One region of the Thalassospira sp. CH_XMU1420-2 genome, then DNA from elsewhere that is predicted to be linked to it. Evidence: predicted binding sites of a transcription regulator. Region 1 holds the regulator's gene; the other holds the start of a gene.
What was found. Region 1 encodes LexA, which represses DNA repair genes until DNA is damaged. Its sites were predicted from a motif close to ATGTTCTANTTTGGTTC; they were not measured.

Region 1 (15,265 bases):
GGCTGCGACGGCGTTTTACCCGTTCGAGACCGGAAATGGTTCCATTTCCGAGTTCGCGGTTGTTGACCCGTCTGCCAAGCTTGGAAAAGGTGTGCAGGTCGATGCCGGCGCAGTTATCGGTGCGAATTGTGAAATCGGTGATGGAACCATCATCGAAGCCAATGCGGTAATCGGCAAGGGTGTGGTTATTGGTGCGGGATGCCGGATCGGGGCAAATGCATCAATCAGTCACAGCCTGATTGGCAATCTTTGCCTGATTTATCCTGGTGCGCGTATCGGTCAGGATGGGTTTGGCTTTGCCATGGGTCCGCAAGGGCACGTAAAAGTGCCACAGCTGGGCCGCGTTGTAATTGGCAATGATGTTGAGGTCGGGTCGAATTCCACGATTGATCGTGGTGCGGGCCCGGATACCGTTATCGGCAATGGTTGCCGTATCGACAATCTGGTGCAAATCGGCCATAACGTCGAAATGGGTATGGGATGTGTTATCGTATCCCAGGTCGGCATTTCGGGATCGACCAAGCTTGGCAATTTTGTGGTTCTTGCCGGGCAGGCCGGGATCACCGGCCATCTTGAAATTGGCGATGGCGCCAAGGTTGCTGCCCAATCGGGTGTCATGAAAAATATCGGGCCGGGGGAAACAGTTGGCGGAAGTCCTGCTGTTCCGGTCATGGAATATCATAAACAGACGGTGGCCTTGTCCCGTCTGATACGAAAAAAGAAATAAGGGCTACACACATGACCGAATTGGTAAGTGTTGATATTCAGCGCATTCTGGAAATGATTCCGCACCGTTATCCGTTCCTGTTGATCGACAAGGTTGTCGATATTGCCGAGGGTGAATCCGCAACCGGCATCAAGAACGTAACGATGAACGAGCCGCAATTTACCGGTCATTTCCCGCAGCAGCCGATCATGCCGGGTGTTCTGATCGTTGAAAGCATGGCGCAAACTGCGGCCATTCTGGTTGTTCAGACCCTGGGTGCGGATGCCGAAGGCAAACTTGTCTATTTCATGAGCATCGATAACGCCCGTTTCCGCAAGCCGGTTACACCGGGTGATGTCATGCATATTCATGTCACTAAAAAACAGAGCCGCGGACCGGTCTGGAAGTTCGAAAGCCAGGTCAAGGTTGACGGTCAGGTCGTTGCCGAGGCCACCATCGCCGCGATGATCCGGGATAACTGATAATGTCAAAAGTGCATCCAACCGCCGTTGTCGAAGATGGCGCGCAGATTGGTCAGGATGTCGAAATCGGGCCGTATTGCGTTATTGGTCCGAATGTTGTCTTGGGTGACCGTGTCAAGTTGCACAGCCATGTTGCGATGGCCGGGCACACGACCCTTGGCGAGGAATGCGAAGTCTATCCGTTTGCTTCGGTCGGTCATGCGCCGCAGGACTTGAAGTTCAAGGGTGAGCAAAGCCGACTTATCGTCGGCAAGCGCACGAAAATTCGTGAAGGTGCGACCCTCAATCCCGGTACCGAAGGTGGCGGGATGGAGACCACCATCGGCGATGACTGCCTTCTGATGACCGGGGCCCATGTCGGGCATGATTGTCACGTTGGAAATCATTGCATTCTGGTCAATAACGGCACTTTGGCCGGGCATGTTGTGGTTGAAGATTTCGCGATTGTTGGTGGATTGTCGGCTGTGCATCAATTTGTGCGTATTGGCAAACACGCCATGATCGGTGGCATGACCGGTGTCGAAAGCGATGTGATCCCTTATGGGTCGGTGATCGGTAACCGTGCTTATCTGTCGGGCCTGAACATTGTCGGCCTGAAACGGCGCGGATTTGATCGTGAAACCATCCATTCCCTGCGCAAGGCATACCGTTTGCTGTTTGCCCAGGAAGGGACGCTGGCCGAGCGTGTAGAAGAAGTTGCCAAAGACTTCGAAGGCGTTGGTCCGGTGATGGAAATCATCAACTTCCTCAAAGCGGAAAGCATGCGTTCCGTATGTACGCCGAAATATGACAGCTCCGCAGGATAATCCGCTACCGAAACTGGGGATTATTGCTGGGGGCGGGGCGCTTCCGGCCCGCTTGGCTTCTGCTGCGCAGACAGCCGGGCGGGCAGTTTTCGTTGTGAAACTTGACCGCCACGCCGATGACCCCGAACTCGACCAATATCCTGGAATAACGGCAAGGCTGGGGGCTGCTGCCAAGATTCTGGACGCCATGCGTGACAATGCTTGTCAGGATGTCGTCCTTGCCGGCAAGGTCGCCCGTCCAAGTTTTACGGCCATTCGGCCTGATTGGCGCGCGGCCAAGCTTTTGATGAAAGTCGGCATGAAGGCGCTGGGTGATGACGGATTGCTGCGTCTGGTCGGTCAGGAGCTTGAACGCGAGGGCTTTCGACTGGTTGGTGCGCACGAAATTCTGACAGATATTGCTGTTTCAGAAGGCGTTCTTGGCACCATCAAGCCCGATGATCAGGCATTAAGCGACGCCAGACATGGCTTGCGGGTTGCCCGTATCCTTGGTCAGGCGGACGTCGGGCAGGGATGTGTCGTGCAACAGGGGCTTGTTCTGGCACTCGAAGCGATCGAGGGCACGGATGAAATGGTGCGTCGATCAGCCAATTATCGTCGTGACGGCGTTGGCGGTGTTCTGGTCAAATCATCAAAACCCCAGCAGGACAAGCGCCTTGATCTTCCGGCCATCGGTCTGACGACGGTGGAAGAAGCCCATAAGGCTGGTCTGCGTGGTATTGCACTTCTGGCTGGCGGGACAATGATCATTGACCGGTCGGCTGTGATTGAGCGCGCGGACAGGCTCGGGATGTTTGTCATTGGCATCCGTCCTGACGATGACGGGGATTCCGAAAATGACTGATGATGCCCCGGCAACCGGGCCTAAAATCATGCTTGTCGCGGGCGAGGCATCCGGTGATCAGCTGGGTGGGCGTCTGATGGCGGCAATTAAACGTCAGGAACCGGAAGCCCGTTTCATCGGTGTCGGTGGCCCGCGCATGGAAAGCGAGGGCCTTAAAAGCCTGTTTCCGATGAATGAGATGTCCGTCATGGGACTGACCGAGGTCGTGCCCCATATTCCGCATCTGCTTAAACGGATCTCGCAAACGGCGGAATTTGCCAAAACACAAAGGCCCGACGCCGTCGTTACCATAGATGCCCCGGATTTCAGTTTTCGCGTTGGTAAAAAACTGAAGGGCAAAGGCATTCCCCTGATCCATTATGTCGCACCATCGGTGTGGGCCTGGCGGGAGGGACGGGCAAAGAAGATTGCCGGATTTCTGGACCATCTTCTCGCGCTATTGCCGTTTGAGCCGCCATACTTTGAAAAAGAAGGCCTTCCAACCACCTTTATCGGCCACTCAGCGGTCGAAGAGCGTCATGACGGTAATGCTGAACGGTTTCGGGCCAAACACGATCTGGACGCGGATAAACGGCTTTTGGCGGTATTGCCCGGCAGTCGCAATTCCGAGGTAAAGCGTCTGTTGCCGATTTTCCGCGAGGTCATCGACGCCATCGCTGCAAAATATCCCGATACCCGCATTGTCGTGCCGACGGTCAGCAAGGTGGCGCAAACGGTAACCGACGAAATGCAAGACTGGCCGTTATCGCCGATTGTCGTTACGACCGATCAGGAACGGCATGATGCGTTTGCAGCGGCCAATTGTGCCCTTGCCGCATCGGGCACGGTATCGCTTGAGCTGGCGATTGCCGGTGTGCCGCATGTCATTGCCTATCAGGTCAATGCGATTACGGGCTGGATCGCCAAACGCCTGATCAAGATTGACACCGTCACCATTGTCAATCTTGTCCTGGGGCGGAAATTGATCCCCGAATTTCTTCAGGACAAATGCCGGGCAAAGGCGATTTTGCCTGCGCTTGAAGATTTGCTGAATGCGACCCCGGCACATGAAGAGCAAAAGGCCGGATTTGACGAGGCATGCCAGATGCTTGGTTTCGGGGATCGCGCGCCCAGCGAAAAAGCAGCCGAACAAATTCTGGCAATTATCGCTAAAAAATAATGGCTAACGACTGGCATCGGTCGTGAAATGCATTTAGTTTCAGGTCATTGATCAATCCATGACGGAGACATTGCTATGCGTTATTTGCACACGATGGTGCGTGTCGAAAATGTCGATGAATCGCTGAAATTCTATTGCGATCTGCTTGGCATGAAAGAGACCCGCCGTATCGAGAGCGAGCAGGGGCGTTTCACCCTGATCTATCTGGCTCCGCCGGCTGATATCGAAAGTGCCAAGGCAACCAAGGCCCCGGAACTTGAACTGACCTATAACTGGGATCCGGAAAGCTATACCGGTGGGCGTAATTTCGGCCATCTCGCCTATGAGGTCGATGACATCTATGCGACCTGTCAGAAGCTGATGGATGCCGGTGTTACCATTAACCGTCCGCCGCGTGACGGCCGCATGGCGTTTGTGCGTTCGCCTGACGGAATTTCGATCGAATTCCTTCAGAAGGGCGGCAACCTTGAGCCGGCCGAACCATGGGTAAGCATGGAAAATACCGGCAGCTGGTAACACGCTATATCTGGCGAACAGCCAAAACCTGTTCACCGGAATTGAAATGCAAAAAGGCCCGGATTTCTCCGGGCCTTTTTTTTGATCTTGTTCAGATCGTCGTCGGTACGACTTAGCGTTTGTCGACCGGAACGAACGGACGTTCTGCGACGCCGGTAAACAGCTGACGCGGACGACCGATTTTCTGCGACGGATCTTCGATCATTTCTTTCCACTGGGCGATCCAGCCGACGGTACGTGCAACCGCGAACAGCACGGTAAACATGCTGACCGGGATACCCATCGCCTTGAAGATGATGCCCGAATAGAAGTCGACGTTCGGATAGAGTTTCTTCTCGATGAAGTACTCGTCTTCACGTGCAATGCGTTCGAGTTCCTGAGCAACGTCAAGCAGCGGATCGCTGATGTTGAGTTCCTTGAGAACTTCGTGGCAGGTTTCCTGCATGACTTTGGCGCGCGGATCGTAGTTTTTGTAAACGCGGTGACCAAAGCCCATCAGACGGAACGGATCGTTCTTGTCTTTTGCTTTTGCAACGAATTCCGGAATGTTTTTCACATCGCCGATTTCGTTAAGCATCACCAGAACCGCTTCGTTCGCACCGCCGTGTGCCGGGCCCCACAGGGACGCGATACCAGCAGCAATACAAGCGAACGGGTTCGCACCCGAAGAACCGGCAAGGCGCACGGTCGAAGTCGAAGCATTCTGTTCGTGGTCGGCATGCAGGATCAGGATACGATCCATTGCCTTGGCCAGAACCGGATTGACTTCGTATTCTTCGCACGGGTTGCCAAACATCATCTGAAGGAAGTTTTCAGCAAAGCCCAGCTTGTTGTTCGGGTAGCGGAACGGCTGGCCGATCGAATACTTGTATGCCATCGCTGCGATGGTCGGCATTTTCGCAATCAGGCGATAAGCCGAGATCAGACGCTGCTGCGGATCATTGATGTCGGTGCTGTCATGATAGAAAGCAGACATTGCGCCAACGACACCGCACATGATGGCCATCGGATGCGCGTCACGGCGGAAGCCGTTATAGAAATTGCGCATCTGCTCATGCACCATGGTGTGCATGGTGATGTCGTTTTCGAACTGTGCCTTCTGGGTGGCGTTCGGGAGTTCCCCGTACAGCAACAGATGGCAGACTTCCAGGAAGTCGGAGTTTTCTGCAAGATCGTCAATCGCATAACCACGGTGGCGCAGGATCCCTACGTCGCCGTCAATATAGGTCAGCTCGGACTGGCAGGAGCCGGTCGAAGTGAAGCCCGGATCATAGGTAAAATATCCAGTTTCAGCGTACAGCTTGCGAATGTCGATAACAGACGGGCCTACGCTACCCTCAATCACCGGCATCTCGAACGACTTGCCAGTGGCATTGTCGGTCAGTGTTACGGTGTGGGAAGTCTTGGAATTCTGAGCCATGACTTATTTTTCCTTCCCTGTTTGAACGAACACGGTTTCAAGTTGGGTGCAGCATAATGCTGCGGCGCATTAAGCGCAAACAGACTATTAGTTTTTTATAATTCGCTGTTGTTATGCATCGAAATGTCGGATGCGTTTCAGCGTTTGCTCTTTGCCAAGCACGATCATTACTTCGAAGATGCCTGGTGAAGAATTGGAACCGGTAAGCACCGCCCGCAAGGGCTGCGCAACTTTTCCGAGTTTAAGATCAAGTTTCTCGGCAGTTGCACGAACACATGCGTCAACGTTCTCTTCGGTCCAGCTTTCAAGCGCTTCAAGACTGTTGGCCAATTCTGCAAACAGACCTTCAGGTGCGCTATCGATCAGGGACTGAGCTTTCTCGTTAACGGACAATACGCCGTCAGTAACATAGAAGGCCGAAGATTCGGCGAGCTCGATAAGTGTCTTGGCCCTTTCTTTAAGGCCTGACATGCCATTGATCAAGATTTCTTTTTGCGCTGCATCAATTGCATCGGTTCCAATAATGGCCGCAACCCGTTGGGAAATCTCGTCTACAAGCCGTTTATCGTCGGCCTGACGCATGTAAATGCCGTTAAGGTTTGTCAGCTTCGCAAAGTCGAAACGTGCCGCACCCTTGCCAACATCCTTGATGTCGAACCATTCGATGGCCTGTTCCTGGGAAATGACTTCATCATCGCCATGACCCCAGCCCAGACGCAGGAGATAGTTGTTCACGGCTTCCGGCAGGAAACCCATCTCGTCGCGATAGGAGTCAACACCCAGCGCACCATGACGTTTCGACAGTTTCGCACCATCCGGCCCGTGAATAAGCGGAATATGGGCAAAGGTCGGAACATCCCAGCCCATGGCGTCATAAAGGGCCTTCTGGCGGAACGCGTTGGTCAGGTGATCGTCACCGCGAATGACGTTGGTAACGCCCATATCATGGTCATCAACAACAACCGAAAGCATATAGGTCGGGGTGCCGTCACCACGCAGAATGACATAATCGTCAAGCTGTTCATTGGCGACACGGACTTCGCCCTGGACCTGATCATTGATCACGGCATCGCCATCCTGCGGTGCCTTGAGACGCACGACAGGTTTTACATCTTCCGGGGCTTCTGACGGATCGCGATCACGCCAGGTGCCGTCATATTTCATCGGGCGACCTTCGGCGCGGGCCTTTTCACGCATCGCGGTCAATTCTTCGGGCGTGCAATAGCAATAATATGCCTTGCCGGCATCCAGCAATTGTTGTGCAACTTCGGCATGGCGGTCGCGACGGGCGAACTGGAAGGTCGGTTCATCGTCTGCGGTCAGGCCAAGCCAGTTGAGCCCGTCAAAAATGGCTTCGACGGCCTCGGGCGTTGAACGTTCGCGATCGGTATCTTCAATACGCAGCAAGAATTTGCCGCCGGTGTGTTTGGCATAAAGCCAGTTATAAAGGGCGGTGCGTGCGCCGCCGATGTGTAAAAACCCGGTCGGAGACGGGGCAAAACGGGTAACAACCGTCATTCAATCTATCCGCTATCTGGATGTTGTCGCTTGTCGTATGGACTTTTGGCGTGCAGGCTATAGCACAAATGACACGCTGTTGCACCACAGCCGATGTTAGATAGAAACTAAGCTTAAGGCGGGCTATTGGACATTCGTCGCAATACTTTTACAAGAAGTATTAAAAAACAAAGGCTTGCGGGGTTTTTCTCGCAAGTCATATTTGTTGTTACAAGCCAAAGAAATAAATGGTTTCTGTCCTCTGTTATCTTCTTTGGGTTGGGATGTGCCCTTTATTTCTTGCTTCCTGCGCGCATTTCCGTTGCAGAGATTTCAGTTACCGTGATTCTTTCGGTCTGCGCGTTCTGGATGGTTCGCAGCAAAGCCTGGCTGGCATTTTTGATGCAACTGATGGCCAGTATTACAGCAGGTTGTTTGATCAGTGCCTTGCATACGGAACTGGGACCGGAAAATATCCCGACCAGAACCCTTTATTCGACCGAAATCACCGGAACTGTCATCGGTATTGAACCCCGCGGCAGTCGCATGCGCGTTACCCTTGATCCGACAAATATTCAGGGTCTTTCCAATGATCAGATCGGCTGGAATATCCGGCTCAGTTTTCTCGGTGACAGTGCGCTTTCGATCGGTGATGAGGTGCGCGTAAAGGCACGGTTGTTTCCCCTGCGCCCGCCGTCGGTTCCCGGTGATCCCGATTTCGCGCGCAACCTTTATTTCAGCCAGATCGGCGCAACCGGGTTTGCATTCGGCCGTCAGTTCGAAGTGTTGAGCGAGAAGGGTGCATATGAAAACAAAGGGATAAGGGCCGTCGTTGAACACCTGCGTCAGAAAATATCCGACGTGATCAATCGATATGTAACCGTGCCCGAGGCCGGGATTGCCAAAGCATTGATCATCGGTGAGCGCGGCGATGTCACTGCTGAAATTGCCGAGGATCTGAGAAAATCCGGGCTGGCCCATCTTTTGGCAATTTCCGGATTGCATATGGGGTTACTGTGCGGAACCGTTTTCTTTCTGGTGCGTCTGGGGTTGGCTGCGATACCGGGGATCGCATTGCGCTATCCGGTCAAAAAATGGGCGGCACTCGCGGCCGCCGGGGCGGGGTTCATTTATCTCGGATTGTCGGGGGCAACAGTGCCGACGCAGCGGGCCTTTGTGATGTTGCTGGTTGTATGGATTGCTCTGTTGCTTGATCGCCGTGCCATATCGTTACGGCTGGTGGGGGTGGCCGCACTGGTTGTTCTGGTGTTAAGGCCCGATGCGGTGCTTGGTGCCAGTTTTCAACTTTCCTTTGCGGCTGTCGGGGCACTTGTTGCCTTTTATGACGGGCCCGGCCGCCGTTGGCTTGACCGTCATGGCGGACGTCCGTGGCATGAACGTCTTGTGATCTATATGGCGGGGCTTTTGATCACCAGTGTCATTGTGACGGTTGTGACGGCACCTATTATCGGATTTCATTTCGGGCGGATATCGGTGCTTGGCATTGTTGCCAATCTGGTTGCCATTCCGATAATGGCATTCTGGGTGATGCCGTTAATTGTCCTGACGCTGGCATTGATGCCATTCGGGTTGGCGGGCGGTGTGCTTGCGCTGATGGCGCCCGGATTGACTGTTCTGATCAAAACAGCATCCCTTGTCGCCGCCCAGGAATGGGGATTGTGGTATGTGGCCGGGCTCGGTGATGTGGCAACCGCCTGTTTGTTGCTGGCAATTGCGTGGGCCGTGATCTGGCGCGATCAGGTTGCCCTTGTGGTGTCCGGGCCGCTTTTGATCATCGCCATCATTGCGCAGGTGACCCATCAAACGCCGGATGTTCTTGTATCGGGTGATCAGGAAAGCTGGGCCGTTTATGACAGGGAACAGGAAATCCTGCATGTGGCGGACGGGCTTGGTGATTTCCAAAAATCCCTGTGGATGAGCCGTTTTGGCATCCGTCCGGAAGATGAAGCCACAAGAATAAGGCATTGTAACAACGATCCCTGTCTTGTGGTCACTGGCGCTGGTGATAAGGAAACTAGGACCATTGTTGCAACCAGTCTGGCCAATCCGTTCTATGCCTGTCGTAATGCCGATCTTGTGATTACGCTAAAAAATGATTTGCCAATCCGAACCTGTCGCCAGGCCGGGGCGCGGGTGATGATTGATGATGACGTTTTGTGGTGGCAGGGCGGTGTGGCCCTTGATACGGCTAAACTTGATCAGGGAAGGTCGTCATTTGAGACCGTGCGGGCAATATCCGGTCACTGGCCATGGATTGTGATTGGCGGTAAAGCTGCTCCATCGCAACGGTAATCAGTGGTCGTACCTGGACCGGGTCGGATGCACTGATCCCGAATACAGAAAATCGCCTGTGTGAAAATCACAGCGGGCGATTTTGTGTGTGTAGTTGTCGGTGGCTTAATACTGACGCAGCAACCCGACCAGGCGGCCCTGAATGCGGACGCGATCCGGTGACAGGGCGCGGGTTTCATACCGGGCATTGGCCGGTTCCAGAAGAACCTCACCGCGCCCGCGTTTAAGGCGCTTAAGGGTCGCTTCGCTGTCATCGACAAGGGCAACGACAATCGTGCCATCATGGGCCTGCTCGCACCGCTGGATCAGGACGGTATCACCATCAAGGATGCCGGCCTCGACCATGGAATCACCCGATACTTCAAGTGCATAATGATCGCCTGATCCCAAAAGGGCAGCGGGCACCTGAACCATGGTGCTTTGATCACGCAATGCCTCGATCGGGGTACCCGCAGCAATGCGACCATAAAGCGGAAGCGAAATGGCTTCGCCGGTTTCGGCAAAGGCCGTGGGCACGGTTGCCGGACGATGGGGGGCTTTGCGCGCACTGGCAATGGATGTGACGTTGTTCGGGGTTTCGGGGGTGTCATCGTCGCTGTTCTCCGGAAGCCGGATGACTTCCAGGGCACGGGCGCGATGCGCAAGACGGCGGATAAAACCGCGTTCCTCAAGCCCGGTAATCAGACGATGGATCCCTGATTTGGATTTAAGGTTCAGGGCCTCTTTCATTTCATCGAAAGAGGGCGAGATACCGTGATCGCGAAGGTAATTGTCAATATAGACCAGCAACTCATATTGCTTGCGCGTCAGCATGATATTTCCCGAACCTGTAGCAAGAACAAAAAGGATACATAAATGTTCTACTTTAGTTCTTTTGTCGGGTCAAGCGCATCGGGCCAAAAACAACGGATTGACCGTAATTCAGGCAATAATTGCGGGTTTTGAATGGTAGCCGCCCGCCCGCAAACACCCTAATCGGCGATGAAAGTCCCCGATTTCCCGCCTTCCTTGCGGGTGACGCGGATATCGGTAATCTGCATGGCCTTGTCGACAGCCTTGCACATGTCAAATACGGTCAAGGCGGCGATAGAGGCCGCGGTCAACGCCTCCATCTCGACACCGGTCTTGCCGGTGGTCTTGCAGGTCGCAGTGATATCGACCCCGTCAACATCATCGGCCAGTTCAAGATCAACCGTCACCGATGTCAGGGGCAGGGGATGGCATAGCGGGATCAGATCGGGGGTCTTTTTTGCTCCCATGATCCCGGCAAGCTGTGCGATGCCAAGAACATCACCCTTTTTGTGGCCACGATCGGCAATCAGCTTTGCCGTTTGCGCAGACATCAATACCCGCGCCTTGGCAATGGCAATGCGGGTGGTATCGGCCTTGTCCGAAATGTCCACCATCACGGCGTTGCCACCGGCATCAATATGGGAAAGCTTGTCTGTCATGTGCTTTGCCAGTCCCAGGTCAGGCCGCAAGACCAAGGAGGTTGCGGGTTGCCGCAGTGACGTCGTCCTGACGCATCAGGCTTTCCCCAATCAGGAAGCACTGCGCACCAACCTTGGCCATGCGTGCAAGGTCTTCGGGCGTGAACAATCCGCTTTCGGCGACCAGAAGACGGTCGCTATCGACCATGCCAGCCAGTTCCTCGGTCGTGGTCAGCGAAATTTCCATGGTCTTGAGGTTACGGTTATTGACCCCGACCAGACGCGATTTCAGTTTCAGGGCACGTTCAAGTTCCGGCGCGTTGTGAACTTCGATCAGAACATCCATGCCAAGGCTGTGTGCCGCATCTTCAAGTTCGGCAGCCAGTTCGTCTTCAAGGGCTGCCATAATCAAAAGGATGCAATCGGCCCCCAAGGCGCGTGCTTCGGTGATCTGATAGGGATCAACCATGAAATCCTTGCGCAATGCCGGAAGGCCAACCGCCGCGCGCGCCGCGACAAGATAGCTGTCATCGCCCTGGAAATAGGGCACATCGGTCAGAACCGAAAGGCAGCTTGCCCCGCCAGCCTGATAGGCCTTTGCCAGTTCCGGCGGATTGAAATCGGCGCGGATCAGACCCTTGGACGGGGACGCTTTCTTGATTTCGGCAATCAGGCCATAACGGCCATCGGCAACACTGGTTTCAAGGGCCTTGATAAAGCCGCGTGGCGCTGATTGGGCTTTGGCTTCGGCTTCAAGCGTGGCAAGGCTTTTGCGGCTCTTGCAGGCGGCAACGTGTTCGCGTTTGTCGTCGCAGATTTTCTTAAGAACGTCGCTCACGCTGCGTTTCCTTCGTTGGTAATGGTGACAAGACCCTGAAGCGTTTCTGCGGCCTTGCCGCTATCAATTGCTTCGGATGCCTTTTTGATGCCATCGGCAAGATCGCTGGCAACGCCGGTCACCACAAGTGCCGCCCCGGCATTCATCAGAACGATATCGCGATAGGCATCTTTTTTCGCTGCCAGAAGGTCAAGAATGGCCTTGGCATTCACATCCGCATCGCCGCCCTTAAGGTCATCAAGCGTTGCTGTCTCAAACCCGAAATCGCCCGGGGAAATTTCAAAGGTCCTAACATTGCCGTCTTTGACTTCGGCGACAAAGGTCGGGCCCGTGGTCGAGATTTCATCAAGACCGCTGTGGCCATGAACCACCCATGCATGAACCGACCCAAGACGATTGAGCACATGGGCAACCGGTTCGACCCATTCCTTGGCAAAGACGCCAAGAACCTGGCGTTTGGTCTTTGCCGGGTTGGCAAGCGGACCCAGCAGGTTAAAGATCGTGCGTGTGCCCATTTCAACGCGGGTCGGCATCACGTGACGCATCGCCGAATGGTGACGGGTCGCCATCATGAAGCACAGCCCAATCTCGCGGAGGGCCTTTTCCAGCAATTTCATATCGGCATCAAGATTGACACCAAGCGCCATCAAAACATCAGCCGAACCCGATTTCGACGATGCCGCGCGGTTGCCGTGTTTGGCAACGGTCGCACCTGCAGCGGCGGCAACAATCGCCGCACCGGTTGAAATATTGAAGGTTCCACTGCCATCACCACCTGTGCCACAGGTATCAACCGCATTTTCCGGGGCAATGATGCCGGTGGCCTTTTCACGCATGACACGTGCCGCACCGGTAATTTCGTCAACGGTTTCGCCCCGAATGCGCAACCCCATCAGGAAAGCCCCCATTTGCGACGGGGTTGCCTGACCCGACATCAGCACGTTAAAGGCCTGTTCGGCCATGCTTTCGGTCAGCTTTTCACCATCTGCGACTTTGGCCAGAATTGGCTTCAGATCATTATCAGTCGACATTCGGGTTTCCTCGGTTTGCGGTCCGGTGTGGTTTCAGGCGCCGGTAAAGTCGATAAAATTCTTTAACAATGCGTGGCCATGTTCCGATGCGATGCTTTCGGGATGGAACTGAACGCCATGTATCTGATGGGTTTTGTGCCGAACGCCCATGATCAGACCATCCGCGCTTTCGGCCGTGATTTCAAGACTGTCAGGCAAAGTTTCGCGTTCAATCACCAAAGAATGATAACGCGTTGCTTCAAACGGGCTTGGAAGACCGGCAAAGACGCTGGCGCCTGAATGGTTCATGGCATCGGTTTTGCCATGCATGCATTCGGGGGCGCGAACAACCTTGCCGCCAAAAGCCTGACCAATCGATTGATGGCCAAGGCACACGCCCAGAAGTTTGACTTGGCCGGCTGCTTCCCTGATCAGATCAAGACAGATACCCGCGCGTTCGGGATCACAGGGGCCAGGTGAAATCACAATGCCTTCGGGCTTGAGAGCAAGCGCATCTTCAACGGAAATCTCATCATTGCGGCGCACTTCGACCTCGGGGCCGAGTTCGCGCAGATAATGCCACAAATTGAATGTGAAGCTGTCGTAATTATCGATGAGGAGATACATCGGAAAAGGCGCCTGTGCACATGAAGGTCGGCAGAGAATAAACGCCCTTGCCGCTACGTCAAGCGGAAGCAGGGTAAGGGTTTTTTCCTACAGCCGGTTGTTGTCGCCCGCGCATAAAGGATCTCTTAACCCGGTGCTAACCAGCACCGATTTAAAACATCCCGACAATATCCGACATGATCGGTCTATAATCACCATATGGGAAGGAGCTGCGAAGGTCATCTTCGCAGAGCCGACGAGCGACCCAGAAAACGATACTGGAGACCACCGCGTGGCACGCCGGGCAACGACCGCCAAACGAAAAAAGGCGGCACCCAAAAAATCCAACCGCAAAAAAGCTGCACCGAAAAAGAAATCGGGTGGCATTGGCCGCCTGATGCTGGGGGGTGCCTTTGTTGCGGGAACGCTGTCGGCCATTATTGCCGTTGGCAGCATGCTTGAACTTGACCGGGCGTCCGACGAGTTCGGCCGTGCATCCGATCAACGTGCACCCGACTACACACTTGCGGCACCCGAAACAAAGCCGATGCTGCGCAAGGATTATCAGCTTCCCGACACACCGCCCTCGGGTATTCAGGGGCGTACAGGCTATCTGATTGATGAAAACGGGCGCCAGACGGCAAATCAGACCAAAAATCAGGGGCAGGGTGGGCAAAACCTGTCCGATTTCGTCGAAAACCCGAAACCAGACTCCAAAACATCGGTCTTGCCTGGTGAAAGCGGTACGGATAGCCCGGCGCTGACAACTGCTACGCCGACAGACAATTCTGTGCCCTGGCGCAAATTTGCGGCCCTTGCCCCCGATGCCGGGCAGAAACCGGTCATTGCAATCGTGATTGATGATGCCGGTCTGGACCAGCCGCGCACCGCGCGCACGGTCAAACTGCCCGGACCGATCACGATTTCCTATTTGCCCTATGCTCGCGATTTGCAGCCGCAAGTCAATGCCGCACGCACTGCCGGGCACGAGGTCATGCTTCACATGCCGATGGAACCGTCATCTGCTGCGGTGGATCCGGGGCCGCACGCGCTGCTTGCGACCTATGATCGTCAAAAAATCCTCAGTGAAATGAACTGGATGCTTGACCGGTTTGACGGTTATGTCGGTGTGAACAACCATATGGGCAGCAAATTCACATCCGATCCGGAACGGATGCAGATCGTGATGGAAGTCATGAAGTCGCGCGGATTGATGTTCCTTGATTCGCGTACAAGCGCCACATCGGTCGGCTATTCGACCGCCAACAAATTCGGCGTTCCCGCCATCACACGTGACGTTTTCATCGATGATGCGGATGATGCGGAAAAAATCGCAGAAATGCTTGCGCGCACCGAACGTGTAGCTGCCAAACAGGGATATGCGATTGCCATTGGTCATCCCCGTGACCTGACGATCAGTGCCCTTCAAAAATGGATACCCGAAATCGAAGCACGCGGCTTTGTGCTTGTACCGGTCACGGATATCTTGCGCCGGTCATCACAAAGCGTAACCGGTTAGTTCAATATTCTGAAAAATGCAGACATAAAAGGGGCCGCAAATGATTGCGGCCCTTTGGTATTTGATCAGTTTGGATATTACGCAAATCGGTATGCTTCGCGGGCCGCGGCCATCAGTGC
Region 2 (15,265 bases), 180 kb from region 1:
CCACCGACATCGAAAGCATGATCGAATATGTGGTTGCAACACGTCAGGGATGGCGCGCATCCCTTGTTACACGGGCGTTTTTGCGTTGGTGGCGCAATGAAGACGAAACCCTTGATGATCCCGGCCGGGAGCGCAAGCAGTCAGATGCGATTTTGATGCTTCTTGCACTTAACCAGGGCCGTGACGGGTTCGTTCATGGCTATTTGCATGATCTGCAGGACGAGGCCAAAGAACACCCGAAACCGTCATCACCGCAAACAACCCTGCAAAAGGCATTCAACAAAAGTCTGCGTATTGCCGCACTGGCACTTGCCCTGTCGCCGATCGTATTGATTTTTGCGGTGCTGCTGTTTGTTCAGATTGACACCATCATCAGTACCGGAAACGGCAAGCTTTTCGGGTTCAGCTATGATCTTTTGTTCTTTGTTGGCAGCTTTGGCGCGATCGGGGCTCTGACCAGCATGATGATGCGGCTTGGCAAACAGACACCATGGGCCGAGATGGAGCCATCATCGGTCTTTTTCAATTTTCTGTTCCGTCCATGCATGGGATTTTGTTTCGCCCTGATTGTGCTTTTCGCGCTGCGGGCAGGGATGTTGCCCATTCCGCTTGACGATTTGCATAATCTTGACGACCTCGACCAGATCAGCAGTTCGTCACCGGCCGGACGGCAACTGTCAATCGTTCTGGTTTTTGCGTTTCTGTCCGGGTTTAGTGAACGACTAAGCACTGCACTTGTGCGGCGGGTCGAAAACCGGGTGGCAAGCAACAGTTAGGACAAAGATACCTGCTCATACAGGGTCCAAAAGAAAAGAGGCACGAACATCATAGAAAATGTTCGTGCCTCTCTTTGTATCGTGGCGGCTTTTGTAACGGCGGTTGGTGAAAGCAGCCCTTTGGTTATTCAAGCCCTAAATGCCGTTTAAGATAGCGCCCGGTATAGCTTCGCTCATTGGCCATGATGGCTTCGGGCGTGCCGGTGCCGACCAGTTGTCCACCACCGTCGCCCCCTTCGGGACCAATATCAATGATCCAGTCGGCAGTCTTGATGACATCAAGGTTGTGTTCGATCACAACGACGGTGTTGCCCTGGTCAACAAGGGTATGAAGGACCTCAAGCAATTTGCGGATATCATGGAAATGAAGACCGGTGGTCGGTTCATCCAGAATATAGATTGTCCGCCCGGTCGCCCGTTTTGACAGTTCCTTGGCAAGCTTCACGCGCTGCGCTTCACCGCCCGAAAGGGTTGTGGCCTGTTGGCCCAGATGGATATAGGACAGACCAACCTGTTTAAGGGTTTCCATCTTGTCACGGATCGATGGGACGGCCTTGAAGAAGTCCGCGCCTTCTTCCACCGTCATATCAAGAACATCAGATATCGATTTGCCTTTAAAAGATATTTCCAGCGTTTCGCGGTTGTATCTTTTGCCCTTGCACTGATCACACGTGACATAAACGTCGGGCAGGAAGTGCATTTCGATTTTGATGACACCGTCACCCTGACAGGCTTCGCAACGACCACCTTTGACGTTGAATGAAAAACGTCCGGGCTTGTAACCGCGGGTCTTGGCTTCCGGCAGTTGGGCAAACCAGTCACGGATCGGGGTAAAGGCACCGGTATAGGTCACCGGGTTCGAACGCGGGGTTCGCCCGATCGGGCTTTGGTCGATATCAATGATCTTGTCGATCAGCTCGATCCCGGTAATTGCATCATGTGCCCCGGGATGATGGCGGGCATTATGCATCCGCTTTGCCAGCGCCTTATATAGCGTTTCGATGACAAGACTGGATTTCCCGCCACCTGACACGCCGGTAACACAGATGAACTTGCCCAATGGGAAGTCGACATCAATGCCCTGAAGGTTGTTGGCTTTGGCCCCCTTGATCGTGATGGACTTGCCGTTGCCTTTGCGACGTTCCTTTGGAACGGCAATCTGTTCAAGACCAACCAGATACTTGCCGGTCAGGCTTTCGGGGTTTTGCTGAATTTCTTCCGGGGTGCCCTGGGCAACGATGCGTCCGCCATGAATACCGGCACCCGGGCCCATATCAATCACATAATCCGCCGCACGAATGGCGTCTTCATCATGTTCAACGACCAGAACCGTATTCCCGAGATCACGCAACCGCTTAAGTGTATCGAGCAGGCGGTCATTGTCGCGCTGATGCAGACCAATGGACGGTTCATCCAGCACATACAGAACACCGGTCAAACCCGACCCGATTTGCGACGCCAGACGGATACGTTGGCTTTCACCACCCGAAAGGGTGCCTGATGTGCGCGACATGGAAAGATAATCAAGCCCGACATCGCGCAGGAAGCGCAAGCGGTCATTAATTTCGCGCAGAATACGGCGCGCGATTTCGGTTTCCTTTTCGTTCAGCTTGCCTTCAAGGGCGATGAACCAGTCACCTGCTTTGGCAATTGAAAGATCCGTCACCTGCGAGATGTCGCAACCATCGACTTTGACAGCCAATGCTTCGGGCTTCAGACGTTTACCCGCACAGGTTGGGCAATGCGACACCATCTGATATTTGGCCAGTTCATCGCGGGCCCACTGACTGTCTGTCTCGCGCCAGCGCCGCGCCATGTTCGGAATGACACCTTCGAACGGGCGCGAAACCTTGTAACTGCGCGATCCATCGTCATAGGTGACAGTGACTTCTTCGTCACCCGACCCATGCAGGATGATGTCTTGCGCCGTTTTGGGCAATTTTTCCCAGGCAACATTGGTTTTAAAGCCGAAATGCTTTGCGACTGATTTCAGGGTCTGCAGGTAATATTTCGACGTGGTGCTGGCCCATGGTGCGACCGCCCCATCTTCAAGCGTCTTGCTTTCATCGGGAACAACCAGCATCGGATCAAACTCCATCTGGGTTCCCAAACCGTCACAGGCCGGGCAGGCGCCAAACGGGTTGTTGAATGAAAACAGACGCGGTTCGATTTCCTCGATCGTGAAGCCGGAAACCGGGCAGGCGAATTTTGCCGAGAATACGGTTGTTTCGCCGGTTTTGGCATCTTCGGTAAGAACAATGCCGTCAGTCAGTTCAAGAGCGGTTTCAAAACTGTCGGCCAGGCGGGTTGCGATGCCGTCTTTCACGATCAACCGATCGACAACAACAGAAATGTCGTGCTTCAGCTTTTTATTCAGTTCCGGCGCATCATCGATGTCATACATTTCGCCGTCAATTTTGACGCGCTGGAACCCGCGCGAGCGCAAATCACGCAGTTCTTTTTTGTATTCACCCTTACGACCACGGACGATCGGCGCCAAAAGATACAACCGTGTTCCTTCTTCCATTTCCATCACACGGTCGACCATCTGCGACACGGTCTGACTGACAATCGGAAGGCCGGTCGCCGGCGAATAGGGGATGCCGATACGCGCCCAAAGCAAGCGCATATAGTCATAAATCTCGGTCACGGTCCCCACGGTCGAACGCGGGTTACGCGACGTGGTTTTTTGTTCGATGGAAATGGCCGGCGACAGACCATCGATATATTCGACATCCGGCTTTTGCATCAGTTCAAGGAACTGACGGGCATATGCAGACAGGCTTTCGACATAGCGACGCTGGCCTTCGGCATAGATCGTATCGAACGCAAGCGAACTTTTACCCGATCCCGACAGGCCGGTAATGACCACCAGTGAATCGCGGGGCAATTCAACATCAATGTTCTGAAGATTGTGTTCTTTCGCACCGCGAACCGAAATTTTCGTCAGCATGTCGGGCCTTTTGTTCCTGAATTGTTCGGAAAGTGTATAGAGGACGCAAACACTATACGCAAGCGCACCCCTGACAGTTCCTGTCAGTATTTGTCAGGAGACTGACATTACACAATCGCCGCACCCAAAAATGCATGAAAAAACCCGCCGAACAAGTCCGGCGGGTTTCATAAATCCTGTGACCCAACGGGTCAGACAAAGCAAAAGATGGCTTAGCCTTTGGTCACGGAACGACCGGTGGCACCAAGATCCTTGAAGGCTTCTTCGAGGCGCGCTGCCATCGACAGTTCAGCTTCGCGGATCCAGACACGCGGGTCGTAATTTTTCTTGTAGGGTTTGTCCGTTTCCGGATCGACCTGGTATTTGAAAGCACGTGCATTTGCTTCAACATACTCACCGACCGGACGGGCATAGGCAAACTGGGTATCGGTGTCGATATTCATCTTGAAGACGCCATAGTCGACGGCTTCTTCGATTTTTTCTTTTTCCGAACCCGAACCGCCATGGAACACGAAGTCCAGCGGACGGTCATCAAGACCATGCTTCTCGGCGACAAACTTCTGGCTTTCCAAAAGGATTTCCGGACGCAGTTTGACGTTACCCGGCTTGTAGACGCCGTGGACGTTACCAAATGCAGCTGCGACCGAGAAATGGCCAAGCGGCGAAAGGCGACGATAGGCTTCTTCGACTTCTTCCGGACGGGTGTAAAGACGCGGGTCGATCTCGTCACTTGAAGTATCAAGTTCGTGACCGATTCCGTCTTCTTCGCCACCGGTTACACCCAGTTCGATTTCCAGGCTCATTTCGATGGCGGACATGCGTTTGAGGAAGGTTTCGCAAGTCGACAGGTTGTCTTCAAGCGATTCTTCGGACAGATCAAGCATGTGGGAGCTGTAAAGCGCCTTGCCGGTTTCGGCATAGGCCTTTTCGCTCCATTTCAGCATTTCATCGACCCACGGAACGAACTTGCGGTTCGCGTGGTCGGTATGCATGACAACAGCAACACCATAATATTCAGCAAGAAGCTGCGCATGACGGGCAGCCGAGACTGCGCCCACGACACGGGCCGCATCGGCGTCCTTGATGCCCTTGCCGGCAAAGAACTGTGCGCCACCATTCGAAAGCTGAATGATGATGTCAGAACCGGCATTCGCAGCGGCTTCAAGGGCTGCGTTCATCGTGCTTGACGATGTAATATTCACAGCAGGAAGGGCGTAACCGTCCTGCTTGCAGGCAGCGACAAGGTCACGATAGGCAGCACCGGTAACAACACCGGGTTTAACGGAAGGCATGTGGGTACTCCTCCTGGGGGTCAGAGTAAAACAGGTGCCCCCGTGCGAACCGACTGATCCGCGGCAAGGGCAATCCGTAGAGAGCCCAATGCATCTTCCATATGCTGCGTCAGGTCAAGATTTTCTGTTATAGACTTTAGGAAAAATTGCTGTTCGCGCAGGCAAAGACCATCATGATCAGGTTCGTCATCGGTGCGGATAATCTCGTCTGTGCGGGTAAATTCACCGGCACTGTCTGTTTCCGAATGATGCAGGCGCAATGCATTTGTCTTGGTATGCGTATCGATGTCAGCCGATCCAGCACCTTTTTCTTCGACATCGGTGATTGATACGCTGCCTTTCGGGCCAATAACATCTTTCACAAAGAAGGCGGTTTCGCTGATCATCGGGCCCCAGCCGGCTTCGTACCAGCCAACAGAACCGTCATCAAAGCGAACTTGCAACTGCCCGTAATTATACATGTCGGGCGCGACATCGTCAGACAGGCGAACACCGATTGCATTGACCGACACCGGTTTGGCCCCGGTCATCAGACACATGATATCAAGATAATGAACACCGCAATCGACAATGGGCGATACGCTGTTCAGAAGGCGTTTATGGGTTTCCCAGAATGCACCACTGCTTTGCTGGTTAAGGTTCATGCGCATCACAAGCGGTTTTCCAAGGGTCTTGGCAATTTCAACAAACTTTTCCCAGGACGGATGATGGCGCAGGATATAGCCAATCACGAGCTTGCGGTCATGTTTGCGTGCGCTTGCCACAACCCGTTCGGCATCTTCGACAGTGGCTGCAAGCGGCTTTTCGATAAAGACATGCGCACCGGCTTCAAAGGCGGCAATCGCAAAGTCCGCATGGGTCTCGGTATATGTATTTATCGAAACTGCATCCGGGTTCGTTTCGGCAAGGGCAGTGTGAAAATCGGTAAACTGAGGATAGTTTGCAAAACCGTCCGGCAATTTATCAGCAGGAATTGGCGACCGGGCACAGATGCCGACAATCTCGTACCCGTCAAGGGCGTGATAGGCCTTTGCATGGGACATCCCCATATTGCCAAGCCCAATTACAAGAATGCGAACCGGCTTCATTTTGTGCCTCCTGAAATACCTGATAAATTATTGATTGTACCTGTTATTCGGCGCCATTGATCCAGCTTCTGGTCACGTTGTATTCGCCATCAAACAGGATCATGTCCGCCTGATAACCCGGGGCGATACGCCCCATTTTATGATCCAGTTTCAAGAACGCAGCCGGGTAAAGTGATCCCATCCGAAGGGCTTCGCCAAGGTCAATCCCGACCATTTCCACACAATTTCGAACCGCACCAATCATATCAAGGTCGGAGCCCGCCAGTGTCCCATCCGCAAGGGCGCAACGGCCATCCGTGGCAATGATTTCTTCCCCGCCAAGATTGAATCGCTTGTCCGCAGCCCCGACAGTAGGCATGGCATCAGTGACCAGCATGATCTTGCCGGTTGCCTTTGCGTTTACAGCAATCTTCACCGCGGCCGGATGAACGTGATAACCGTCAACAATCAGGCCGCACCATGTCGCATCATCCGCCATCGCAGCCCCGGCAACACCGGGTTCGCGATGGGTAAGGGGGCTCATGGCATTGAACAGATGCGTAAAGCCGCGCAAACCTTCGCTGATCGCCATTTGAATGTCGTCATAGGTACCTGCCGTGTGCCCGGCACAGACAAGAACGCCTTTGTCAGAAAGCTTCTTGATCGTCCCGCTGGTGGCCTTTTCCGGTGCCATTGTTACCAGTATCCGGCCATTTGGAAGACGGCTTAGAAGATCGATTGCGTCATCTTCCATCGGGCGGATGATGTCGGCTGAATGCACACCCTTGCGTTCTTTGTTCAGATACGGCCCTTCAAGATGAATGCCGACGATGCCAGGGACGTTTTCGTTAATCGCGTCCTCAACCGCCGCAATGGCTGCTTCCATCTTGTCACGATAATCCGTGATCAAGGTCGGTAGCATCGCCGTGGTGCCAAATTTGCGATGGGCTGCCATGATGGCGCGAATACCAGCGACATCCGGGTGATCATTCAAAAGAACACCGCCACCACCATTGACCTGAACATCAATCAGTCCGGGGGCAAGAACCTGTCCCTTGCCATCGACAACGTCAATCCCGTCGGGCAGGGCGGTATCCGGGCAAATGGCATCAATTTTGCCATCGCGTATAACAACCGCCATTCCGTCGAGAAATTCTGTCCCGTCGAAAATGCGGGCATTTGCAATGGCAAAACTGGTCATTAGTGCGTCTCCGTCACTTTCGATAGATGCGGCGGAGCATCCGGATTACAGCCGCGCGCCAGCGCAACACTTTCAGCAAGTGTATAGAAGGTCTGGATCATCGTAATCGGGGCAAGCAACGGATGGATATCCTCGACCACCGGAAGGTGTCCCTTTACGTCCGCATAGCCGGTTTCGGCTGCAAACAGGTTGTCGGTCTTGGCACGCATTTCCGCCAGGAAGTCCTCGACACTGTCACGCGATGCGTCTTGCTGTGAAAAGACCAACATCGGGAAGGTCGGCGTTACCAGCGCCATCGGGCCATGCTTGACTTCAGCCGCGCTGAAAGCTTCGGCATGCAAGCTACTGGTTTCTTTGAATTTAAGGGCGGCCTCCTGGGCGATTGCAAAGGCAGGTCCGCGGCCAATGACATAAAGCCCGTTTGATTTGGCGATGGTTTCCGAGGCCCCCAGCCAATCCTTTTCAAGTGCCGTGCGCAGGGATTGCGGAAGATTGCCAAGACCCTTGTTGAATGCGTCGTCCTGTGTCCATGCACCGACGATCTGGGCAATCGCCGACAATGTGGCGATATAGGATTTGGTCGCCGCAACACTTGTTTCCGGACCAGCCATCAGGGGGATGACATGATCGACAGTTTCGGCAAGCGGGGAGTCGACCACATTGACCAGTGCGACGGTTCGCGCGCCTGCGTCACGGGCCGCCTCGGCATTTTTGACAAGGTCGGGACTCTTGCCTGATTGGGAAACTGCGATGAACAGTGCATCCTTTGAAGCGATCGACCGGTTATAGATTGATACGATCGAGGGTGCGGCCGATACCACCGGAATGCCCAACTGACTTTCAATAAGGTACTTGGCATAAAGGGTCGCGTGGTCCGAGCTGCCACGACCACAGGTCACAACAAATTTCGGTGGATTGGCGCGCAGATCGTCAGCAAGTTTGGCAATTGCGTCCTTGTTGCCGGCAAGCTGCGTTGCAACGACTTCCGGGGCCTCTGCCAATTCGCGGCCCATCTGTGTTTGCGGGCGCCAATTCGTTGTCATATGCCGTATTCCCTTGGTTTCCGGTGGATGCGTTGATCTGGTCAACGGGCATCCACCTGCATTTCAGCAATAAAGTCGTAACTGTCACCGCGGTAATAGGACCGGGTGAACTCAACCGGGGTTCCATTTGCCAGGAAGGACCGCCGCTCGATATAGAGCGCGGCACTGCCTTCCGGAACGCCCAGAATTTTGGCGGTTTCGCCATCGAAAAGTTCTGCCCGAAGCCGCTGAAGCGCACGTTCAGGCTTTTTGTTGTATTTCGCCAGCGCGTCATAAAGCGATTTGTCGACTTCATCCGGGCTGGGAAGGAAAGCGCGCGGAATTACCGCATATTCAAGTGCCATCGGCTTGTCATTGGCAGTACGCAGACGACGCAGCCTTGTAACTTCGGTACCCGGCGACAGATTAAGCGCCATGGCTTCTTCGGGTGAGGCATGGCCAAGTGTTTTTTCGATCCAGATGGCACCGGGATCCATGCCACGGGTGATCATGTCCTCGGTAAAGGATGTCAGGCGTGACAGGGCCTGCTCGACACGCGGTGCAACGAACGTTCCGGCACCGTGGCGTTGAACCAGAACACCTTCCTCGACAAGGGCGCGCATCGCATTGCGAACCGTTACCCGTGAAATGCCAAGTTCCGTTGCCAGATCGCGTTCACTGGGCAGGGCATCTTCGACCTGCAAAATTCCATCATCAATCACAGCCTTAAGCGCCGATTGCAGCCGACGGTACAAAGGACCATTCCCGTTATTTTCGATGTCGCGGGTTCTGAGATTGGCAATGACGTCCGACGTTGCGATCATGCGGCGGCTCTTTCATGTTGCTTGGCCATCAAGATAGCCCCATGCATGGCGTCAAATTTCGCGGGAACCAGCAATTCGGCAATTTCGGGTGGCATGCGCCGGGCCATCTGTTCTGCCAGTCCGCCCATCAGGGTCAGTCGCGGCGCACCGAAATCAACCAACCGGCGCAAGATTGCCAGATTGGCGTCGACGGCAACTTGGATCAGGTCAATCGCCACACTGTCACCAGCCGCTTCGGCATCAAACACCATCGGGCAGAGTTTTCCATAGTCGGACGGCTTTGCTGTTTCCGCAAATATGACGATATTTTCGGGGTCATTATCAAACCGGGCCATGACCGCTGCGGTCAGATCGGTTTTCTTTGCCAGACCATCATGGGCGAGCAGGGCGGTTTCAATGGCATTGCGTCCAATTCTCGCGCCGCTTCCAAGATCGGAAACCTCGAACCCCCAACCGGCAACAGACAACTGTCGATCCCCGATGATTGCCTGACCACATGTTCCGGTCCCGACAATCAGGATGGCGCCATTCTGGCCATCATGCGCACCAAGGCATGCTGTGTAGGCATCAGTCGCAAAGCAGATGTCGGCGAACGGGTGATTATAGGACTGCACAAGTTGACGATCACGCGTCAGCGGAAGTCCCGCAAGCCCAAGGCCCGCATGCAGATCGCCAAGGTATTTTTCATCAAGTCCGGCATTGGAAAGGGCCATTTTCGCCGCCGCGATGATTTCGCCAAATACGTAATCGACTCCAAGTCGCGTATTCGCACCACCACGCACAGCTTCACCAAGGATCCGTCCGGATGCATCTGCAATCCGAACGCGGCACTGCGTTCCGCCGCCATCAACACCAAGATAAAGCTGTTCGTTTTTCATCTCAAAGCAACTGCCTTCTCATTCATGGGGCGAGCATAGCAGAGTGGTATCTTAAAAAGCAATACCAATATAACGCCACTAAAACTGTTACTGGTCTGAGTTTGGAGTCCGTACATCTACGCAGAAGCTTTTGCACAAAATTGACATCCCTATGCAATGCATTGTTTTAACTAGAGATATCTCCCAATACCCGAGCTATGGCACAAATTATTCATCAAGCGGCTTGCGTTGCTGGTATCACAATGGTATTTAATTTGCAGAGGGAGACGGAAAAATGGCATCACGCACAGAAGATTTTGATTCGCGATTTGCCGGGTTGGATCAATGGTCCGACGCCGATTTCCTTATGGCCTTGTGGGAAGGCCAGATGCGCGCTGTGGCCTCGGTTGGTCCGATCCTGGGGGATTTGGCGACAGCCGCCAACGGGATAGCGCGCCGCCTTGGGGGCGGCGGGCGTCTCGTTTACGTCGGAGCCGGAACATCGGGTACTGTCGCCTGGCAAGATGCCAAAGAACTTGGCGGCACCTTTGGCTGGCCTGAAAGCCATACCATCGTGATGCTGGCTGGCGGGGTTCAAAGTGCGCCGAACGAATTCAATGGTGCCGAGGATGATACCAGCCTTGCCGAACGTGAAATTTCCCAGAACAACATTTCAGAAAATGATGCAGTAATTGCGATCGCTGCCAGCGGCGCGACCCCTTATACGGTGCGCGCGCTCGAACTTGCCCGTGATCGCGGGGCCTTCACGGTGGGCATCTGTAACAATCAGGATGGCAAAATTCTTGGCGTCGCAGAAACCGGTATCTTTCTTGATAGCGCGCCGGAAGTGGTTGCCGGATCCACCCGCATGGGGGCCGGTACCGCGCAAAAAGCAGCTTTGAACATTCTGTCGACCCTTGTGATGAACAAGTTGGGCCGATTGTTTGACAACCTGATGGTTGGCATGCGCGCCGAGAACATCAAACTTCGGGGCCGGGCAGTACGGATCGTGTCACATATTGCATATTGCGACGCCGAACTTGCATCAGACGCCCTTGAAAAATCCGATTTCGATATCCGCGTGGCGGTGCTGGTGACCAAGGGCCACAGCCCCGACCAGGCAAAAGAAATTCTTGCGCTGTCTAATGGAAATCTCCGGGCGGCACTTGAGTACAGGAACTGACATCAACACGGTGCCAGTCCGCCGACATTGATCAGAGGAGGCATAAATGTCGAATAAAGTCTTAGCAAAAGGCCTGGCCGGGGCCCTGGCGGCAAGTGTCGCCCTGGTTCCGTTGATAGCGTCTGCTGGCGAACTCGTAATTGAAAGCTGGCGCAATGACGATATTGATATCTGGAATGAAAAAATCATTCCGGCATTCAATGAAGTTCACCCTGACATCAAGGTGTCGTTCAAGCCGACCCCGCCGACCGAATATAACGCATCGGTAAACGCAAAACTGGCTGGTGGTACCGCGGGTGACCTGATCACTTGCCGTCCGTTTGATGCATCGCTTGAACTTTACAAGCAGGGCAATCTTGCCGCTCTTGATGACCTTAAAGGCATGGACAACTTCTCGGACGTTGCCAAATCTGCCTGGCAGACCGACGATGGCGCAGTCACTTTCTGCTTGCCGATGGCATCGGTCATTCATGGCTTCATCTATAACAAGGAAGCCTTTGAAGAAGTTGGTGTTGAAGTCCCGAAAACCCGCGAAGAGTTTTATGCTGCCCTTGATAAGATCAAGGAAGACGGCAGCTACATCCCGATGGCGATGGGCACTGCGGACCAGTGGGAAGCAGCCACCATGGGCTTCCAGAATATCGGTCCCAACTACTGGGACGGTGAAGCAGGCCGCAAGGCATTGATCGATGGCAGCGCAAAATTCACCGATGCCGCCTATGTCGACACCTTCAAGGAACTGGCAAGCTGGAAAAACTACCTTCCGGACGGCTATGAAGCCATTTCCTATCCGGATGCACAGAACCTGTTCTCGCTTGGTCGTGCCGCCGTTTATCCGGCAGGTTCCTGGGACATTTCGCTGTTTAACAACCAGGCCGATTTCGAGTTCGGTGCATTCCCGCCGCCCGCAGCAGCCGGTGCAGACACCTGCTATATCAGTGACCACACCGATATTGCACTTGGTCTGAATGCGGATTCCAAAAACGCGGCCGAAGCAAAGCTGTTTCTTGAATGGATGACCGGTTCGGAATTTGCCGAGCTTTATTCCAACGCGCTGCCGGGATTCTTCTCCTTGTCGAACCACACGGTCGAAGTAACCGATCCGGTCGCCAGCGAGTTTGTAAGCTGGCGCCAGAAGTGCGAGTCCACCATTCGTAACTCTTACCAGATCCTTTCGCGTGGCACGCCGAACCTTGAAAACGACCTGTGGAACCTTTCCGCCCAGGTTATCAACGGTACGCTGACCCCGGAAGAAGCAGCCGGCGCTGCGGAAGCTGGTCTGGCGAAATGGTACGCACCGCACCAGTAAAGAACTGAAAGGATGGCGGGAACGACCGGTTTCTGCCATCCTTCATTCATCGTTGATGTTTGCCGTGACATTGCAGGCAAGCAGCCCGACCGCCGGGCGAAAATGCGGTTCACTGATTACAGAAGATCCAAGCAGGTCTTCATTCTTTCAAATCTTGGATAACAGGACAGGGTATGGCGCATTCCGGCCCCATGACCGATTGGCGCAAGGCAAAACTGCCTGTGATTGCCTTTCTGGCCCCAGCAACGATCATTTACACACTGTTTATGATCTATCCGCTGCTTGATTCCATCCGGTTAAGCTTCTACGCAACGCCAAGCGGCGGTGAGGCGGCTTTTGTCGGCCTTGACAATTACCGTACGATTTTGGCGGATCCGGACTGGTCTGCGACCTTCTGGAACAGCTTCTGGAACAATATGAAGTTCTTTGCGGTTCATATGCTGATCCAGAACCCGATCGGTATCGCGCTGGCCGGTATTCTGAGCCTGCCGCAATTGCGGTTCCGCAACACATATCGCACCATGATGATCATGCCGACCATGTTATCAGTCGTGATTGTCGGCTTCATCTGGCAGTTGATCCTGAGCCCGGTTTGGGGAGTTGGTGCGGACCTTCTTGATATTATTGGCCTGAAGTCGCTGTTTGGGCCGTGGCTTGGCAAAGAAGGCAGTGCACTGATTACGCTTTCCTTCATTTCGGTCTGGCAGTGGGTCGGCATTCCTTTGATGCTGATCTATGCGGCCTTGCTGGCCATTCCGGACGATCTGGTGGATGCGGCCATTGTTGATGGCGCGACCCATTTCGAAGTCTTCATTCACATCAAACTGCCATTGGTTTTGCCGACTGTCGCGATGGTGTCGATTTTGACTTTTGTCGGTAATTTCAATGCATTCGATCTGATATATGCGGTAAAGGGTGCGTTGGCCGGCCCCAACTTTTCGACCGACATTATGGGCACCTTGTTCTATCGCACATTCTTTGGTTATCAGTTGCAGCTGGGCGATCCGCATTTGGGTGCCACCGTTGCATCCTTGATGTTCCTGATCATTCTGGCAGGCGTTCTGTTCTATCTGTTCGCCATTCAGCGCCGACTGGCGCGCTATCAGCTGTAGTCGGGGGCGAATATGAGTTTTGCAAACATCCGTAGAGAAGACGCCAGCCGCGCAGTCATCGTGCACGCGATCTTGCTGACCTATACCCTGGTTGCGCTTTATCCGATTTTTCTTGTGGTCATCAACGCCTTCAAGACGCGCAAAGGGATCTTTCGCGATCCGATGGGCTTGCCGAATGCGGAGACCTTCAGTCTTGAAGGATTCACCAAGGTTCTGGCGAAATCCAATTTCGAACTGTTTTTCTATAACAGCTTTACCGTGACCATCGTGACCATCGTTATTGTTCTGCTGTTGGCAGCAATGGCGGCATGGGCGCTGTCGGAATACAAGTTTCCGGGTAACACCGCATTGGCCCTGTATCTTGCGATTGGCATCATGGTGCCGATCCGTCTGGGATCGGTATCTATCCTGAACCTGATTGTCGATATGGGGTTGGTCAACACCCTGACGGCACTGGTGCTGGTCTATGTCGCACAAGGCTTGCCCTTGGCAATCTTTATCCTGACCGAATTCATGCATCAAATTCCCAAGGATTTGAAAGAAGCCGCAAGATGCGACGGGGTCGGGGAGTTCAAGATTTTCTTTGCGATCATTTTGCCTTTGATCCGGCCCGCTGTTGCGACGGTTGCTGTATTTACAATGATCCCGATCTGGAATGATCTGTGGTTCCCGCTGATCCTTGCACCCGGTGACGGCAAGCAGACCATCACCCTTGGTGTGCAGCAATTCATTGGCCAGTATGTGACAGACTGGAATGCGGTTCTGGCGTCGCTAAGCCTTGCGATCATTCCGATCCTTATCCTTTATCTGATTTTCTCCCGACAACTCATTCGCGGCCTGACATCCGGCGCGGTGAAGTAACTGTTGGCTGATAGGAGCTTTGAATAAATGGCTGACTTGAAACTTGACCAGATCCGTAAAAGCTATGGCGCTGTGGATGTGCTGCACGGCATTGATCTGGATGTCAAAGACGGTGAATTTGTCGTGTTCGTTGGACCGTCGGGCTGCGGCAAATCAACCTTGTTGCGAATTATTGCAGGCCTTGAAGACATCACGGGCGGCGATCTGATGATCGATGGAGAGGTGGTAAACACCAAAAGCCCGCGTGATCGCGGTATTGCCATGGTGTTCCAGTCCTATGCACTTTATCCGCATATGACGGTATACAAAAACATGGCCTTCGGGCTTAAGCTCGACAAACAGGACAAGGCGGCAATCGATGCCCGGGTACGCGAAGCCGCCCGCATCCTGCAACTTGATCAGCTTCTTGACCGGCGTCCGTCCGAGCTTTCAGGTGGTCAGCGCCAGCGCGTTGCGATTGGCCGTGCGATCGTGCGCCAACCCAAGGTCTTCCTGTTTGACGAACCGTTGTCCAACCTTGATGCCGCATTGCGTGTCCAGACCCGCATTGAAATTGCCAAGCTGCATCAGGACCTGAAATCAACAATCATCTATGTCACGCACGATCAGGTCGAAGCCATGACACTGGCGGACAAGATCGTCGTGATGAATGGCGGGAATGTCGAGCAGGTCGGATCGCCGATGCAGCTTTATCATCATCCGGAAACCCGCTTTGTTGCCGGTTTTATCGGGTCACCGGCCATGAACTTCACCAAGGTCACTATTGATGCCGTCGGGCAGGGGCAGGCCACAGTTTCCGTCCCCGGGG

Region 2: uvrA (excinuclease ABC subunit UvrA) is a predicted target of LexA. The motif match lies at 3,740-3,756, and genes of this name have one in related genera.

What each region holds. Positions count from the first base shown of each region.
Region 1 is NZ_JAYMEG010000003.1:737,644-752,908, reverse strand. It holds gene lpxD (UDP-3-O-(3-hydroxymyristoyl)glucosamine N-acyltransferase) at 1-727, shown strand, start outside; gene fabZ (3-hydroxyacyl-ACP dehydratase FabZ) at 739-1,188, shown strand; gene lpxA (acyl-ACP--UDP-N-acetylglucosamine O-acyltransferase) at 1,191-1,994, shown strand; gene WA429_RS13185 (LpxI family protein) at 1,975-2,838, shown strand; gene lpxB (lipid-A-disaccharide synthase) at 2,831-3,997, shown strand; gene WA429_RS13175 (VOC family protein) at 4,073-4,513, shown strand; gene WA429_RS13170 (citrate synthase) at 4,626-5,933, opposite strand; gene gltX (glutamate--tRNA ligase) at 6,045-7,451, opposite strand; gene WA429_RS13160 (ComEC/Rec2 family competence protein) at 7,578-9,743, shown strand; gene lexA (transcriptional repressor LexA) at 9,849-10,556, opposite strand; gene moaC (cyclic pyranopterin monophosphate synthase MoaC) at 10,715-11,194, opposite strand; gene trpC (indole-3-glycerol phosphate synthase TrpC) at 11,214-12,011, opposite strand; gene trpD (anthranilate phosphoribosyltransferase) at 12,008-13,042, opposite strand; gene WA429_RS13135 (anthranilate synthase component II) at 13,076-13,648, opposite strand; gene WA429_RS13130 (divergent polysaccharide deacetylase family protein) at 13,920-15,146, shown strand; gene trpE (anthranilate synthase component I) at 15,224-15,265, opposite strand, start outside.
Region 2 is NZ_JAYMEG010000003.1:557,488-572,752, forward strand. It holds gene WA429_RS12260 (hypothetical protein) at 1-776, shown strand, start outside; gene uvrA (excinuclease ABC subunit UvrA) at 901-3,729, opposite strand; gene fbaA (class II fructose-bisphosphate aldolase) at 3,942-5,021, opposite strand; gene WA429_RS12275 (Gfo/Idh/MocA family protein) at 5,042-6,109, opposite strand; gene nagA (N-acetylglucosamine-6-phosphate deacetylase) at 6,153-7,289, opposite strand; gene WA429_RS12285 (SIS domain-containing protein) at 7,289-8,332, opposite strand; gene WA429_RS12290 (GntR family transcriptional regulator) at 8,374-9,135, opposite strand; gene WA429_RS12295 (BadF/BadG/BcrA/BcrD ATPase family protein) at 9,132-10,013, opposite strand; gene WA429_RS12300 (N-acetylmuramic acid 6-phosphate etherase) at 10,288-11,175, shown strand; gene WA429_RS12305 (ABC transporter substrate-binding protein) at 11,222-12,484, shown strand; gene WA429_RS12310 (carbohydrate ABC transporter permease) at 12,658-13,596, shown strand; gene WA429_RS12315 (carbohydrate ABC transporter permease) at 13,609-14,457, shown strand; gene WA429_RS12320 (ABC transporter ATP-binding protein) at 14,485-15,265, shown strand, end outside.